4 regions of the Streptomyces sp. NPDC001401 genome follow, and region 1 is predicted to be linked to each of the others. Evidence: riboswitches for the same ligand, from Rfam matches in the RefSeq annotation. Region 1 holds a riboswitch; each other region holds the start of a gene.
The links. Region 1 has a riboswitch for cobalamin ahead of metE (5-methyltetrahydropteroyltriglutamate--homocysteine S-methyltransferase). Riboswitches for the same ligand answer to the same signal wherever they lie in the genome.
Positions count from the first base shown of each region.

Region 1 (3,878 bases):
CGACATCTTCGTCACCGCCCAGGAACTGCTGGGCATCCCCCGGGGCACGATCCGCGCCACGGTCCTCATCGAGACGATCACGGCCGCCTTCGAGATGGAGGAGATCCTCTACGAACTGCGCGAGCACGCCTCGGGGTTGAACGCCGGCCGCTGGGACTACCTGTTCAGCCTGATCAAGGCCTTCGGCCACCGCACCGACTTCCTGCTGCCCGACCGGGCGAAGGTGACGATGACCGCCCCCTTCATGCGCGCCTACACCGACCTGCTGGTGCGCACCTGCCACCGGCGCGGCGCCCACGCCATCGGCGGCATGGCCGCCCAGGTTCCCGGCAAGGACCCGGCCGCCGACGAGGCGGTCCTGGCCACGGTCCGCCTCGACAAGGAGCGCGAGGCAGAGGACGGCTTCGACGGCTCCTGGGTCGCCCATCCCCGGCTCGTGCCTGTCTGCCGCGCCGTGTTCGACGGGGTGTTGGGCGAGCGGCCCCATCAGCTCGACCGCACGCGCGACGATGTGGAGGTGACGGCGGCGGACCTGCTGTCGGTGCGGCGCATCAGCGGTCCGCCCACACCGGAGGGGCTGCGGACCAACATCGCGGTGGCGCTGCGCTACTTCGCCGCCTGGCTGCGCGGACAGGGGGCCGTCGCCCTGGACGGCCTGATGGAGGACGCGGCGACCGCCGAGATCGCCCGGGTGCAGATCTGGCAGTGGCTGCGGCACCGGATCGTGGAGCGGGAGACGGTGCTGGAGGTGCTCGACGACGAACTCGCCGCGCTGGGTGCCGAGAACCCGTGGGCGGCCCTCGACGAGGTGCGGGCCCTCTTCGAACGCACCGCCCTGGCACAGGAGTTGCCGCTGTTCTTCACTCCCGACGCCTACACCCGTCACCTCGTCCGGCACGCGGAGGCCACGGCATGAGCGCGGGCATTCACCGCGTGGGAGTGGTCGGCGGCGGCCAGATGGGCGCCGGCATCGCCGAGGTGTGCGCGCGGGCCGGAGTGGACACCGTCGTGTGCGAGGTGGACGCGGTCGCCGCCCGCGCCGCCCGCGACCGGGTGGCGGCCTCCCTGGACCGCGCGGTGGGACGCGGCAAGCTGGAGCGGGCCGCGGCGCAGGAGGCGCTGGACCGGATGGTGTTCAGCGGCAGCCTCGACGACCTGGCCGACCGGCAGCTCGTCGTCGAGGCCGTCGTGGAGAACGCGGACGCCAAGACAGAGATCTTCGCGGCCCTGGACAAGATCGTCGAAGCCGCGGACGCGGTCCTGGCGAGCAATACCTCCTCCTTTCCCATCATGCGTCTTGGCATGGCGACCCACCGGGCCGACCACGTTCTCGGCCTGCACTTCTTCAACCCCGTACCCGTCCTGCCCCTGGTGGAGATCGTGACCTCCCTCCACACGGCGCCCGCGGCCGTCACGGCCGTGGAGGACTTCGCCACCCGGGTGCTGGGCAAGACCGTGATCCGCTCCCAGGACCGGGCGGGCTTCGTCGTCAACTCCCTCCTCGTCCCCTACCTGTTGTCGGCGATCCGGATGTCGGAGTCCGGCTTCGCCACCGCCGCCGACATCGACACCGGCATGGAGCTGGGCTGTGCCCACCCCATGGGCCCGCTGAAGCTGGCGGACCTGATCGGCCTGGACACCGTCGCCTCGATTGCGGAGTCCCTCTACGACGAGTTCAAGGAACCTCTCTACGCCCCGCCCCCGCTACTCCAGCGGATGGTCCAGGCGGGGCTGCTGGGCCGCAAGACGGGCCGCGGATTCCACGTATACGGCTAGGCTGGCGGGTGCAGCTGGTTCGCCCCGTCCGCCAGGCGGGATGCGTCGTAAGAGGGAACCCGGTGGGAATCCGGGACTGCCCCGCAGCGGTGAACGGGAACGACCGCCGTCATACGCACTGGACCCGACGAACAGGGTCTGGGAAGCGACGGCCAGTAGGTGTCCTCCCCCGTGAGGACGTGCTCGTGAGTCCGAAGACCTGCCCGTTGCCCGTGTACGCACGATGCGTGCGCGGATGTCCCGGTGGCCTCGTGGGCGGGTCGGCGTACATATCAGGCGGAGGATCGCGCTGTGCCGCGCGAGATTGATTCCGTCCGGTTCGTCACCCCTTCGCGCTCGCGTCCCGTCCCGGGATCCCAGGGAGACATCTCGCGAAGGAGATTTCCGTGACAGCGAAGTCCGCAGCCGTGGCGGCACGGGCCACCGTGTACGGCTACCCCCGCCAGGGACGGAACCGGGAACTGAAGAAGGCGGTCGAGGGCTACTGGAAGGGCCGCGTCAGCGCCGACGCCCTCCGGTCCACCGCCGCCGAACTGCGCCGCAGCAACTGGCAGCAGCTCTCCCAGGCAGGCATCGACGAGGTGCCCACCGGTGACTTCTCGTACTACGACCACGTCCTGGACACCACCGTCATGGTCGGCGCGATCCCCGCCCGGCACCGGGCCGCCGTCGAGGCGGACGCCCTGGACGGGTTGTTCGCCATGGCGCGCGGCACCCAGGACGTGGCGCCGCTGGAGATGACGAAGTGGTTCGACACCAACTACCACTATCTGGTCCCTGAGTTGGGCCCTGAAACCGTGTTCACCGCGAACTCCGCGAAGCAGGTCGCGGAACTGAAGGAGGCCTTGGCCCTGGGTCTGGCCGCGCGGCCGGTCCTCGTCGGCCCGGTCACCTATCTGCTGCTCGCCAAGCCCGCTCCCGGCGTGCCCGCCGACTTCGAGCCGCTCACGCTCCTGGACCGGCTGCTGCCGGTGTACGCCGAGGTCCTCTCCGACCTGCGCGCGGCTGGGGCCGAATGGGTGCAGCTCGACGAGCCTGCCCTCGTCCAGGACCGCACCTCCGCCGAACTCGACGCCGCCGGCCACGCCTACCGCGAACTGGGCACCCTCGCCGACCGGCCCAAGCTGCTGGTCGCGTCCTACTTCGACCGTCTCGGCGAGGCCCTGCCGGTGCTGGCCAGGGCCCCGATCGAGGGGCTGGCACTGGACTTCACCGGGGCCGCCGCCAACCTCGACGCCCTCGCCGCTGTGGGCGGACTGCCCGGCAAGCGCCTGATCGCCGGCGTCGTCAACGGCCGCAACATCTGGATCAACGACCTGGAGACATCGCTGTCCGTTCTCGGCACCCTGCTCGGGCTGGCCGACCGGGTCGACGTCGCCGCCTCCTGCTCGCTGCTGCACGTCCCGCTCGACGCCTCCGCCGAGCGGGACATCGCGCCGCAGATCCTGCGCTGGCTCGCCTTCGCCCGGCAGAAGACGGCCGAGATCGTCACCCTCGCCAAGGGCCTCGCCCAGGGCACCGACACCATCGCCGCCGAACTCGCCGCGAACCGCGCCGATCTGGCTTCCCGGGCCGGCTCCCCCATCACCCACGACCCCGTCGTGCGCGAGCGGGCAGCCGCCGTCACGGACGCGGACGGCCGCCGCTCCCAGGCGTACGCCGAGCGCGCCGACGCTCAGCGTGCCCACCTCGGCCTGCCGCTGCTGCCGACGACGACCATCGGTTCCTTCCCGCAGACCGGCGAACTGCGCGTCGCCCGCGCGGACTTGAGGGCCCGGCGTATCGACACGGCCGGCTACGAGGAGCGCATCAGGGCCGAGATCCAGGAGGTGATCTCCTTCCAGGAGAAGGCCGGCCTGGACGTCCTGGTGCACGGCGAGGCCGAACGCAACGACATGGTGCAGTACTTCGCCGAGCAGCTCAACGGCTATCTGGCCACGCAGCACGGCTGGGTGCAGTCCTACGGCACCCGCTACGTCCGCCCGCCGATCCTGGCCGGCGACATCTCGCGCCCCGAGCCGATGACGGTGCGCTGGACGGCGTACGCCCAGTCCCTGACCGCCAAGCCGGTCAAGGGCATGCTCACCGGTCCGGTCACCATG
Region 1 is NZ_JBIAWI010000020.1:185,432-189,309, forward strand. Features, by position in the region: gene aceB (malate synthase A) at 1-916, shown strand, start outside; gene ACFY10_RS44800 (3-hydroxybutyryl-CoA dehydrogenase) at 913-1,776, shown strand; cobalamin riboswitch at 1,766-1,998, shown strand; gene metE (5-methyltetrahydropteroyltriglutamate--homocysteine S-methyltransferase) at 2,163-3,878, shown strand, end outside.

Region 2 (3,878 bases), on a different contig from region 1:
CATGATTCCGCTCGTCGGCACGGTCGAGGAACTGCGCCTGGCCCGGGCCGAGACGGAACGCGTACTCGCCGATGTCGCGGCCGAGACCGGTACCGCACTGGACTGCCCGATCGGCACGATGATCGAGCTGCCGCGCGCCGCGCTCACCGCCGCACGCATCGCCGGGTCCGCCGACTTCTTCTCCTTCGGCACCAACGACCTCACCCAGACGACCTGGGGCCTGTCCCGCGACGACGCGGAGGCCTCTTTCTTCCCCCTGTACCTGGAGAAGGGCGTCTTCGCCGTCTCGCCGTTCGACTCGATCGACCAGGAGGGCGTCGGGCGGCTGGTGGAGCTGGCCGTCGAGGCCGGCCGCGGCGTCAACCCCCGCCTGGAGACGGGCGTGTGCGGCGAACACGGCGGCGACCCGGACTCCATCCACTTCTTCCACCGGGTGGGCCTGGACTACGTCTCCTGCTCGCCGTTCCGGATCCCGGCCGCCCGGCTGGAGGCCGGACGCGCCGCGCTCGAGGACAGCACGGGCACCAGCGACACCAGGTGAACGCCCCGGGGGCGGCGACCCGAGCCCGCCGCCTGAGGGAACGTGAAGCTCGTCGGGGCTTTCCTGGCGCCGACGGGACCGTTCCCTCGACGAACCGGTCCAGGTCGCCGCGGTCTGCGGCGACGTCCGTCCATGGGGTACTCATGGGCCGCTCGCGGGTAGCCCTGTGGCCCGGTGCGAACCGCCCCGTCCCGGCCCGAGCGGCCGGATCTTGGTTCCCGGTGTTTGAGGCGATCGACGACGGCAACCCGCGAGGTGTGACTTCGACGACCCAGCAGGAGCTCTTCCGGTTCCTGGAGGACCGCTTCGCCTGCGCACAGGCGTGCACCGAGTGCGCACGCGCGTGTGCTCTGCGCGCGAGCCTCGTGGATCCGGACGGGACACAGGAGCAGGAACTCGTACGACGCAAGGGGATCATGTGCGCGGAGGTGTGCGACGCGACCTGCCGTGTGCTGTCCGAGCAGAACCGCCTGGACGAGGCCGGCATCCGCATCCAGGTGGAGTGGTGCCGCACCGTGTGCCTGGAGTGCGCCCATGCCTTCGACCGACAGCCGGGCGCCGAGGACGGCGCGAAGGCAGGCCGGGACTGCGCACGGGCGTGCACGGACTTCCTCGCCACGCTGAACTGAGACTCACAGCGGGGCGAGCGGCTGCCCGAACCGCACGTTCCAGCGCCCCGACCTGCCGCTGAGCTCGACGGCCGCCAGCGGCGGGACGTCGGCGCGCCAGAACGCCGACTCCGGCGCCCCGAGGGCCCGCACCACCGCGGCCCGTACGGCCTCGGGCTCGGCCACGGCGACGGTGCGGCCCGGCGTCTGCGCGACCGTCTCCAGCCAGCCGGCCACCCGGTCGCACAGCGCCGCCACCGACTCCCCGCCGTGCGGTGCGGCGTCGGGGTCCGACAGCCAGCGGGCCAGCGCCTCCGGCTCCCGCCCGCTCACCTCCGCCAGCGTCGCACCGCGCCAGCGGCCCGCGTCCAGTCCCGCCAGCTCCGGTGCGTCCACGGCGTCGAGGCCGAGTGCGCCGGCCGTCTCGCGGCAGCGCACGGTGGGGGAGACCCAGACCTGTTCCGCGGCCGGGAGCGTGCCGGCGGCCGCCTGCGCCTGCCGCAGCCCGGATGCGTCCAGCGGACAGCCGTCGTCGAAGCGGGCCTCCCTGAGGGCCGCGGTGATCGCAGGTGAGATCAAGATCACTCGGCTCGTCATTCGTCCATCCCCGCCCTCGACACTCCCTCAAATCCCTTGATCCGACGGCGAAAACGGCTCACCAGGGGCGCTCACCGCCGTCCCGTGCGCTCTTGGCCCCACCTCTGCTTCGCGGTACCTTCTCGTGGATATTGATGACGGCACAGCGGAAGCCGGTGGAAGTCCGGCACGGTCGCGCCACTGTAAGTCCGGTACGCACCCTGGGTGCGCACCGGGTGAGTCAGACCCGCCCCCGTCGTCGCGTGCACCACCGAGACGGGACGCGAGTTCCCCAGGAGGGCCTGCCATGGCGCAGTCTGTCGCTCAGCCGACCACCACCCCCACAGCCGTACCCGCCAAGCTGCCGATCGGCGCGATCGCCCCCTGGGCGGTCTTCTTCGGCATCCTGATGCTGGTCCTGCTCTACTTCGTCGGCGCCGAGCAGGGCGCCACCTCCGTGATGAACGGATCGGACGTGCACGAGTGGGTGCACGACGCCCGCCACCTGCTCGGCTTCCCCTGCCACTGACGGCCGGAGAACGTACGAGCCCATGAACTCGGCAACCGTCCGCAACCTCCTGGTGCGTGGCATGCTCGCGGGACTCGCCGCGGGCCTGCTCGCCCTCGTCGTCGCCTACTTCCTGGGTGAACCGCGCGTCGACGCGGCCATCGCCTACGAGGAGGCGCACTCGCACGAGCACGGCATGGAAGTCGTCAGCCGCACGATGCAGTCCACCGCGGGCCTGTCCACCGGTGTCCTCGTCTACGGCGTCGCGTTCGGCGGCATCGCCGCCCTCGCGTACTGCTTCGCACTCGGCCGCATCGGCCGCTTCGGGCCGCGCGCGAGCGCGCTGCTCCTGGCGGTCGCCGGTCTGATCGCCGTGTACGTCGTGCCGTTCCTGAAGTACCCGGCCAACCCGCCGTCCGTCGGCGACCCCGGCACCATCGGCAAGCGCACCACGCTGTACTTCCTGATGATGGTGCTCAGCGTGCTGCTGGCCGTCGCCACCGTCATCCTGGGCAAGCGCCTCGCGCCACGCCTGGGCAACTGGAACGCGACGCTCGCCGCTGGCGCGTTCTTCCTTCTCACCGTCGGGCTCGCCTACGCGTTCCTGCCGGCCATCAACGAGGTCCCCAAGGACTTCTCCGCCACCCTGCTCTGGCAGTTCCGCCTGGCGGCCCTGGCGATCCAGCTGACCCTGTGGACCTCCTTCGGGCTGGTCTTCGGGGTGCTGGCGGAACGGGTGCTCGCCCCGAAACAGGTCCGAGCGCCGGGCGCCGCACGGCCAACTCCCGTCGCCCACTGATCGGTTCGATCAGCTCACTCGGCAAAGGGCCCCCGGACAATCGGGGGCCCTTTCCGTATGCCGCACCATTCCCAATTTCTGGAACACGTTCTACGGTGTGCGCGGTCAGGACCGGCCTGGGAAGCCTGGAGGCGCCGTGCACCTCGAATACACGCCCGAGCAGCAGCGACTGCGCACCGAACTGCGCTCGTACTTCGCCGAGTTGGTGCCGGACAACGCCTACGCCCGGCACGGTGACCCGGCCGCCCAGAAACGCTTCTACCGCGAGACCGTCCGGCGCCTGGGCACGGACGGCTGGCTCGGCGTGGGCTGGCCGACGGAGTACGGCGGGCGCGGGCTGACCGCGATGGAGCAGTTCATCTTCTTCGACGAGGCCGCCCAGGCCGGCGTACCGCTGCCGCTGATGGCGCTGAACACGGTCGGGCCGACGATCATGCAGTTCGGCACGGACGAGCAGAAGGCGTACTTCCTGCCGAAGATCCTCTCCGGCGAGATCGACTTCGCGATCGGCTACAGCGAGCCCGACGCGGGGACGGATCTCGCGTCCCTGAAGACGCGTGCGGTGCGCGACGGCGACGAGTACGTCGTCAACGGCCAGAAGATCTGGACGACGAACGGCGACACCGCGGACTGGGTGTGGCTGGCCACCCGCACCGACCCGGACGCCCCGCCGCACAAGGGCATCACCATGCTCCTCGTCCCCACCACCGACCCCGGCTACTCCTGCACCCTCATCAACACCCTCGCCTCGCACGACACCACGGCCAGCTACTACGAGAACATCCGCGTCCCCGTCACCCGCCGCGTCGGCGCCGAGAACCAGGGCTGGCGGCTGATCACCAACCA
Region 2 is NZ_JBIAWI010000011.1:105,176-109,053, forward strand. Features, by position in the region: gene ppdK (pyruvate, phosphate dikinase) at 1-541, shown strand, start outside; gene ACFY10_RS32300 (ferredoxin) at 799-1,170, shown strand; gene ACFY10_RS32305 (histidine phosphatase family protein) at 1,174-1,746, opposite strand; cobalamin riboswitch at 1,842-1,995, shown strand; gene ACFY10_RS32310 (CbtB-domain containing protein) at 2,033-2,254, shown strand; gene ACFY10_RS32315 (CbtA family protein) at 2,277-3,032, shown strand; gene ACFY10_RS32320 (acyl-CoA dehydrogenase family protein) at 3,169-3,878, shown strand, end outside.
Region 2: another riboswitch for cobalamin. It lies ahead of ACFY10_RS32310 (CbtB-domain containing protein); the one in region 1 lies ahead of metE (5-methyltetrahydropteroyltriglutamate--homocysteine S-methyltransferase).

Region 3 (3,878 bases), on a different contig from region 1:
CGCACGGTCCCGCGCAGGGAGACCCGCAGTCCGTCCTCCTCGTCGATGCCGAGGCCGTGCCGGAAGGGCAGGACGCCGTAGGTGTGCCGGCCCGTGAGCCCGTGCAGCATGTCGAGCCCCGGCTCCAGCAGGCCGACGTCTCCGCGGAACTTGTTGACGAGGAACCCGGCGACGAGCTCCTGGTCCTCGGGCGAGAGCAGGGCGACGGTCCCGAAGAACGAGGCGAAGACCCCACCACGGTCGATGTCACCGACCACGAGCACGGGAAGCCGCGCATTGCGAGCGATCCCCATGTTCACGATGTCGGTCCGCCGCAGATTGATCTCGGCGGGAGAACCCGCCCCCTCACAGATCACGGCGTCATACGTGCCCCGCAATTCGGCGAGGCAGTCGAGCACGGTCCCGAGAAGCTTCTGCTGCCGCCCCCCGTGATACCCGCGTGCGCTCAGCTCACCCACCGGCTTGCCCATCAGCACGACCTGACTGCTCTGCTCGCCACCGGGCTTGAGCAGTACGGGATTCATGAGCGCGGTCGGCTCGACCCGGCACGCCTGTGCCTGCATGGCCTGAGCCCGCCCGATCTCGGCTCCCTCGCGCGTCACGAACGAATTGAGCGACATGTTCTGCGCCTTGAAGGGCGCCACCTTGACGCCCTGCCGCACCAGCCAACGACAGATCCCGGCGGTGACAACACTCTTACCGGCGTCGGAGGTGGTACCGGCGACGAGAAGACCACCGCCGGTCATGACACGCCCCCCGACCCATGCGACCGCTGTGCGGCACCGTTCCGCGATCGCTGTGGGCAGTCGTTCCGCAGGGCGGAACGGGTGGGCACAGCCCCCACCGCCGGGCGCCGTGCGACCCGGCCCCGCAGCAGCGCCCCAGCCGCACTCACCCCCAACGCCAGCCACCCAACCCGCTGCGACAACCGCACGGCACGCTCAATGTCGCCGACGTCCACCGCACGCCCCTCCCCGTTCAGCACAGGCCGATGCTCAACCCGCCCCCCATACGACAACGTCCCACCCAGCCGCACCCCGAGCGCCCCCGCGAACGACGCCTCCACGGGCCCGGCGTTGGGGCTGGGGTGCTTCGCGGCGTCGGAACGCCAGGCCCGTACCGCCCCTCGCGGGTCACCCCCCGCGACCGTCGCGAGCACGGCGGTCAGGCGGGCCCCCGGCCACCCCGCCACGTCGTCCAGCCGCGCCGAAGCCCACCCGTACCGCCGGTACTTGGCCGACTTGTGCCCGACCATCGCGTCGAGCGTGTTGACGGCCCGGAACCCGAGCAGCCCCGGCACCCCGCCGACGGCCCCCCACACCAGCGCCCCCACCACCGCGTCGGACGTGTTCTCGGCAACGGACTCCACCACGGCCCGCGCGATCCCGTCGGCGTCGAGGGCGTGCGGATCCCGCCCGCACAGATGCGGCAGCCGGGCCCGGGCACCGTCGACGTCCCCGGCCTCCAGGGCACGCCCGATCCCACGGGCCTCGCGCGTGAGCGAAGTCCCGCCCACGACGGCCCAGGTGGCGGCGGCGGTCAGCGCGACGGAGGCGGCGGGGGAGCGACGTACGACTGATGCGGTGGCGGCCCCGAGCGCGACGGCCCCACCGGCGCACACGGCGGCATGCAACGCTCCCCACCCGCGATGGTCCCGCCACAACACGCGCTCCACGGCCCCCGCGGCCCGCCCGAACGCGGCGACCGGATGCCCGCGGCGCGGATCGCCGAGGAGGAGGTCACCGAGGAGGCCGGCGGCGGCGCCGTACGCGAAGACGCGATCGGCACGCATCGGCTCAGCCGGCCGTGGGGTCGGGCAGCGAACGGGTGCTGTACCTCAAACGGCAGGCGAGCATGGCGACATGTCCTCACTCAGGGTGTCCGCGCCCTGGTTCGACGAGACCGGCGGTGAGAGTTCCTGGCTCCCGGGGATTGCTACCCCGGTGACAGTGGCGGGACCGCGCCGGACTTTCACCGGCTTCCTCTCTTGCCGCCGTATATGGCTCCGGCAGTCCACCACGGGGCCGGAAGGGCCGTCAACTTGCCGTTGACCTGCGACGGGAGAGTGTGCTGAGGCCCACATACGAGGGGTCGCCGGGGTCACGCAAACGTGTGGTGCCGGGACGGATCACCGTCCCGGCACCGGGTGGGTCTCAGGCCTCAGGTATCGGAACTCAGGCCTTGGTCATGATCAAACTGATTCCGTACGCCACCGCCGCCGCGCAGGCCGCGAAGCACACATACGCGCCGGTGACCGCGAGGGTCGCCGAGTTGCCCTGCGCCACGGCCCGCTCGCGGCGCGAGAGGCCCATGACGCCGAGGGTGAACAGGGCCACGAGGCCCACCGTGACCCCGAGGCTGACGCCGAAGACGGAGCCCAGGGCTGCCCAGTCGATCTTCATGCTGCTTCTCTTCCTTCGTACCGGGTGGGCGGGCTCAGACGGCCGCGGCCGGCGGGGTCGCCGGATCGGGGCTGGCGGTCGTGGCCGGGGCGGGGATCGTGGCCGTCAGGTCCTCGGTCACAGTGCCCGCCGGGGGCGGGGTCACGGCGGCGATCGCCGTGGTCACCACGCCGGCCGGCTCGGCGCTCTCGTTGACGTTCGACGCGTCGACGACCTCGCGCCGGGAGAGCTTCCAGATGGCCGCGCTGGAGGCGACCAGGAAGACGGCGACGACGGCCGTGCCCCAGTCGCCGAGGTTGGTGACCGACTCGGCGAGCGCGCCCACCAGGGCCGCGGCCGGCAGCGTCAGGCACCAGGCCACGAGCATGCGGGTCGCCGTCGACCAGCGGACCACGCCGCCCTTGCGGCCGAGGCCCGCGCCCATCACCGAACCGGAGACCGAGTGGGTGGTGGAGAGGGAGAAGCCGAGGTGCGAGGAGGCCAGGATGACCGTGGCCGCGCTGGTCTGGGCGGCGAAGCCCTGCTGCGGCTGGAGTTCGGTCAGGCCCTTGCCCATAGTGCGGATGATGCGCCAGCCGCCGAGCCAGGTGCCGAGCGCGATGGCGAGGCCCGCGGAGAGGATGACCCAGGTGGGCGGGTCGGAGTCGGGGGAGACGGCGCCGCCGGCGACCAGGGCGAGGGTGATGATGCCCATCGTCTTCTGCGCGTCGTTGGTGCCGTGGGCCAGCGAGACCAGGCCCGCGGAGGCGATCTGGCCGGCGCGGTAGCCCTTCTCGGCGGCCTTGCCGTCGGCCTTCCTGCCGAGGGTGTACGACAGCCGGGTCGCGAGCAGCGCTGCCACGCCCGCGACGATCGGGGCGGCGAGCGCCGGGATGAGCACCTTGGTGACGAGTACGTCGCCGTGCACCGCGCCCATGCCGGCCGAGGCGATGGTGGCGCCGATCAGGCCGCCCATCAGGGCGTGCGAGGAGCTGGACGGAAGGCCGACGAGCCAGGTCACCAGGTTCCAGAGGATCGCGCCGACCAGCGCCGCGAATATGACCTCGGGACGTATGCCGTTCTCGTCGACGAGACCCTTGGAGATCGTGTTGGCGACCTCCACGGAGAGGAAAGCGCCCACCAGGTTGAGTGCGGCGGACATGGCCACCGCGACCTTGGGCTTGAGTGCACCGGTCGAGATGGTGGTGGCCATCGCGTTGGCGGTGTCGTGGAAACCGTTCGTGAAATCAAACGCGAGTGCGGTTACGACCACAATCGCGAGGATCAGCGAGAAGTTTTCCATTTACCCAGGCAATCGTTCGAAGTCATCGGTCGGTTGACCGTAGGAAACCTGGGTGAACGGAAGATGAACTGAGGTGGGCTGTGCGGTGTCTGGATGAGGGGGTCGCCGATCCGCCCGGTCCCGGCGGCCCCCCGGTTCCTTGTGCCCCTTGGCTAGTAGCCCCGGGCGAACTTCCTCAGCTGGGCCTGCGACCC
Region 3 is NZ_JBIAWI010000001.1:62,464-66,341, reverse strand. Features, by position in the region: gene ACFY10_RS00335 (cobyric acid synthase) at 1-746, opposite strand, end outside; gene ACFY10_RS00330 (cobalamin biosynthesis protein) at 743-1,792, opposite strand; cobalamin riboswitch at 1,892-2,034, opposite strand; gene ACFY10_RS00325 (hypothetical protein) at 2,175-2,402, opposite strand; gene ACFY10_RS00320 (anion permease) at 2,437-3,684, opposite strand; gene ACFY10_RS00315 (lysozyme) at 3,837-3,878, opposite strand, start outside.
Region 3: another riboswitch for cobalamin. It lies ahead of ACFY10_RS00330 (cobalamin biosynthesis protein); the one in region 1 lies ahead of metE (5-methyltetrahydropteroyltriglutamate--homocysteine S-methyltransferase).

Region 4 (3,878 bases), on a different contig from region 1:
GCCTTCGGCGTGCTGGCGGCGTACACGTACTCGTCGGGCCTGCGCGCGCCCGCGCTGATCGCGTTCGTGAAGGACGCGCTGATCTACATCGTCATCGCGGTGGCGATCATCTACATCCCGATCAAGCTGGGCGGCTTCGACGACATCTTCGCCAAGGCGAGCGAGGCGTTCAGCGCGACCAACCCGGCGACCGGCAAGCCGCGCGGGGCGCTGGTCCCGGCCGAGGCGAACCAATGGACGTACGCCACGCTGGCGTTGGGCTCCGCGCTCGCCCTCTTCATGTACCCGCACTCCATCACGGCGACCCTCTCCTCCAAGAGCCGTAACGTGATCCGCCGCAACACCACGATCCTGCCGCTGTACTCGCTGATGCTGGGCCTGCTCGCGCTGCTGGGCTTCATGGCGATCGCGGCCGGAGTCAAGGTCACCAACGGGCAGCTGGCGATCCCGCAGCTGTTCGAGAACATGTTCCCGAGCTGGTTCGCGGGCGTGGCCTTCGCCGCGATCGGCATCGGCGCCCTCGTGCCCGCGGCCATCATGTCCATCGCGGCGGCGAACCTCTTCACCCGCAACATCTACAAGGACTTCATCAAGCCGAACGCCACGGCCGAGCAGGAGACCAAGGTCTCCAAGCTGGTGTCCCTGCTGGTGAAGGTGGGCGCCCTGGTCTTCGTCCTGACCATGGACAAGACGGTCGCCATCAACTTCCAGCTGCTGGGCGGCATCTGGATCCTGCAGACCTTCCCGGCCCTGGTCGGCGGCCTGTTCACGCGCTGGTTCCACCGCTGGGCACTGCTCGCGGGCTGGGCGGTCGGCATGGTCTACGGCACCCTCGCCGCGTACGGCGTCGCCTCCCCGACCAACCCGGGCCAGAAGCACTTCGGTGGCTCCAACGCCGACATCCCGGGCCTCGGCGAGATGGGCTACATCGGCCTCACCGCGTTCGTCCTGAATGCCGTGGTCGCGGTGGTCCTGACCTTCGTACTCAAGGCGCTGAAGGCCCCGGAGGGCGTCGACGAGACGAAGCCGCAGGACTACACGGCGGACGCGGGCGACCCGGGCGTGCAGGTGGAGCTGCCGCCGGCCACGGCCGGGGCTTCCCACTGACGGTTGCGGTGACCAACGGGCCGTCGGACGAAATCCGGCGGCCCGTTGTCGTACCCGTCCGGCACACTCGGGTACATGGACATCGTGATCAGGCCGGTGGAACCCGGTGAGTACGAGGCCCTCGGCGAGATCACCGCCCAGGCCTACCTCCAGGACGGCCTTCTCACCTTCGGCGCGAGCGACTGGTATCTCGGCGAACTGAAGGACGTCGCCAAGCGGGCGGCGGCGGCCGACGTGCTGGTGGCCGCGCAGGGCGACCAACTCCTCGGCGGCGTCACCTTCGTCGCGTCCCCGGGCCCCATGACCGACATTGCGGGCCCCGGAGAGGCCGAGATCCGTATGCTCGCCGTCGACCGCGCCGCCCGCGGCAGAGGAGCCGGAGAGGCCCTCGTCCGCGCCTGCATCGACCGGGCAAGAGCCGCGGAGTGCACCGGCATCGTCCTGTCCACCCAGTCGATCATGCATGCCGCCCACCGCATCTACGAACGCGCCGGCTTCGTCCGCGCCCCCGAGCGCGACTGGAACCCGATCCCGGGAGTCGACTTCACGCTGATCACCTATGAGTTGACGCTCTGACACGCTCCGGAGTCAGCAGCGACACAACATATGGGGGTGCTTCCGGCGCCCGGCACAAGATGTATGCTCATGCTCGCTGTCGCCGCAGGGGAATCCGGTGCGAATCCGGAACTGTCCCGCAACGGTGTACTCATGCGTGTTCGCACATGTTTGAGCGTCAGTCCGAGGACCTGCCGACAGTGCGCCCGGCCGCCGTGGCCCGGGTGCTGTGACGTCCGGGCCTCGTGGAATGGGCCGGTGGACGCGACGCCGTGCGCGCTCGTGACTGCCCCCTGCCCTCCGCAAGGCCCCCCGTGCCGAGCGAGGGAGAGCCTCACGTGACCATCGCGCCAGCAGACCCGGTTTCAGCGAACGCCGCAGTGGCCGACGACGGTCCCGGAGCCGCGCTGCTGCGGACCCTGACCGAGCTGACCGCCGACCTCCCCGACGCCGACCCCGGCCGGGTCGCCGCCGCCGCGCTGCGCGGCCGGTCCGCCCGTGCGGACGAGACGGAGCTGCGCGAACTGGCCACGGAGGCGGCCGCCGGCCTGATCTCGGAGGACCCCGCGTACAGCAGGCTCGCCGCCCGGCTGCTCACGATCAGCATCGCCGCGGAGGCCGCCTCGCAGGGCGTCACGTCCTTCACGGAGTCTGTCGCCGTCGGGCACCGCGAAGGCCTCATCGCCGACCGCACGGCGGAGATCGTCCGCCTGCACGCCGCCCGCCTGGACGCACTCGTCGACCCTCAAGGGGACGACCGCTTCGGCTACTTCGGCCTGCGCACGCTCCACAGCCGCTATCTGCTCCGGCACCCGATCACCCGCCGCGTGATCGAGACGCCGCAGCACTTCATGCTGCGGGTCGCCAGCGGCCTCGCCGAGGACGACTCGGCCCGCGCCGTCGACGAAGTCGCCGCGCTCTACGGCCTGATGAGCCGCCTCGACTACCTCCCCTCCTCCCCCACCCTCTTCAACTCCGGCACCCGGCACCCCCAGATGTCGTCCTGCTACCTCCTCGACTCCCCGCTGGACGAGCTGGACTCCATCTACGACCGCTACCACCAGGTGGCCCGCCTCTCGAAGCACGCCGGCGGCATCGGCCTCGCGTACTCCCGCATCCGCAGCCGCGGTTCGCTGATCCGCGGCACCAATGGGCACTCCAACGGCATCGTCCCGTTCCTGAAGACCCTCGACGCCTCGGTCGCCGCCGTGAACCAGGGCGGCCGGCGCAAGGGCGCGGCGGCCGTCTACCTGGAGACCTGGCACTCCGACATCGAGGAGTTCCTGGAGCTGCGCGACAACACCGGCGAGGACGCCCGCCGTACGCACAACCTGAACCTCGCGCACTGGATCCCGGACGAGTTCATGCGCCGCGTCAACGCCGACCAGCAGTGGAGCCTCTTCTCCCCCGCCGACGTACCCGAGTTGGTGGACCTGTGGGGCGCGGAGTTCGACGCCGCGTACCGCAAGGCGGAGGCGGAGGGGCTGGCCCGCAAGACCATCCCCGCCCGCGACCTCTACGGCCGCATGATGCGCACCCTCGCCCAGACCGGCAACGGCTGGATGACCTTCAAGGACGCCGCCAACCGCACCGCCAACCAGACGGCCGAGCCGGGCCATGTCGTCCACTCCTCCAACCTCTGCACGGAGATCCTGGAGGTCACGGACGACGGCGAGACGGCGGTCTGCAACCTGGGTTCGGTCAACCTCGGCGCATTCGTGGTCGGCCAGGACATCGACTGGAAACGGCTGGACGAGACCGTCCGCACGGCCGTCACCTTCCTGGACCGCGTCGTCGACATCAACTTCTACCCGACCGAGCAGGCGGGCCGGTCGAACGCCCGCTGGCGCCCCGTCGGCCTCGGCGCGATGGGCCTGCAGGACGTCTTCTTCAAGCTCCGCCTGCCCTTCGACTCACCGGAGGCCAAGGCCCTGTCCACCCGTATCGCCGAGCGCATCATGCTCGCCGCGTACGAGGCCTCGGCCGACCTCGCCGAGCGGAGCGGCCCGCTGCCGGCCTGGGAGAAGACCCGTACGGCCCGCGGCATCCTGCACCCCGACCACTACGACACGCAGTACACCTGGCCGGAGCGCTGGACGGCACTGCGGGAGCGCATCGCCACCGTCGGCATGCGCAACTCCCTTCTCCTCGCGATCGCTCCCACGGCCACCATCGCCTCGATCGCGGGCGTGTACGAGTGCATCGAGCCGCAGGTG
Region 4 is NZ_JBIAWI010000004.1:107,239-111,116, forward strand. Features, by position in the region: gene mctP (monocarboxylate uptake permease MctP) at 1-1,107, shown strand, start outside; gene ACFY10_RS15780 (GNAT family N-acetyltransferase) at 1,183-1,683, shown strand; cobalamin riboswitch at 1,710-1,876, shown strand; gene ACFY10_RS15785 (ribonucleoside-diphosphate reductase subunit alpha) at 2,001-3,878, shown strand, end outside.
Region 4: another riboswitch for cobalamin. It lies ahead of ACFY10_RS15785 (ribonucleoside-diphosphate reductase subunit alpha); the one in region 1 lies ahead of metE (5-methyltetrahydropteroyltriglutamate--homocysteine S-methyltransferase).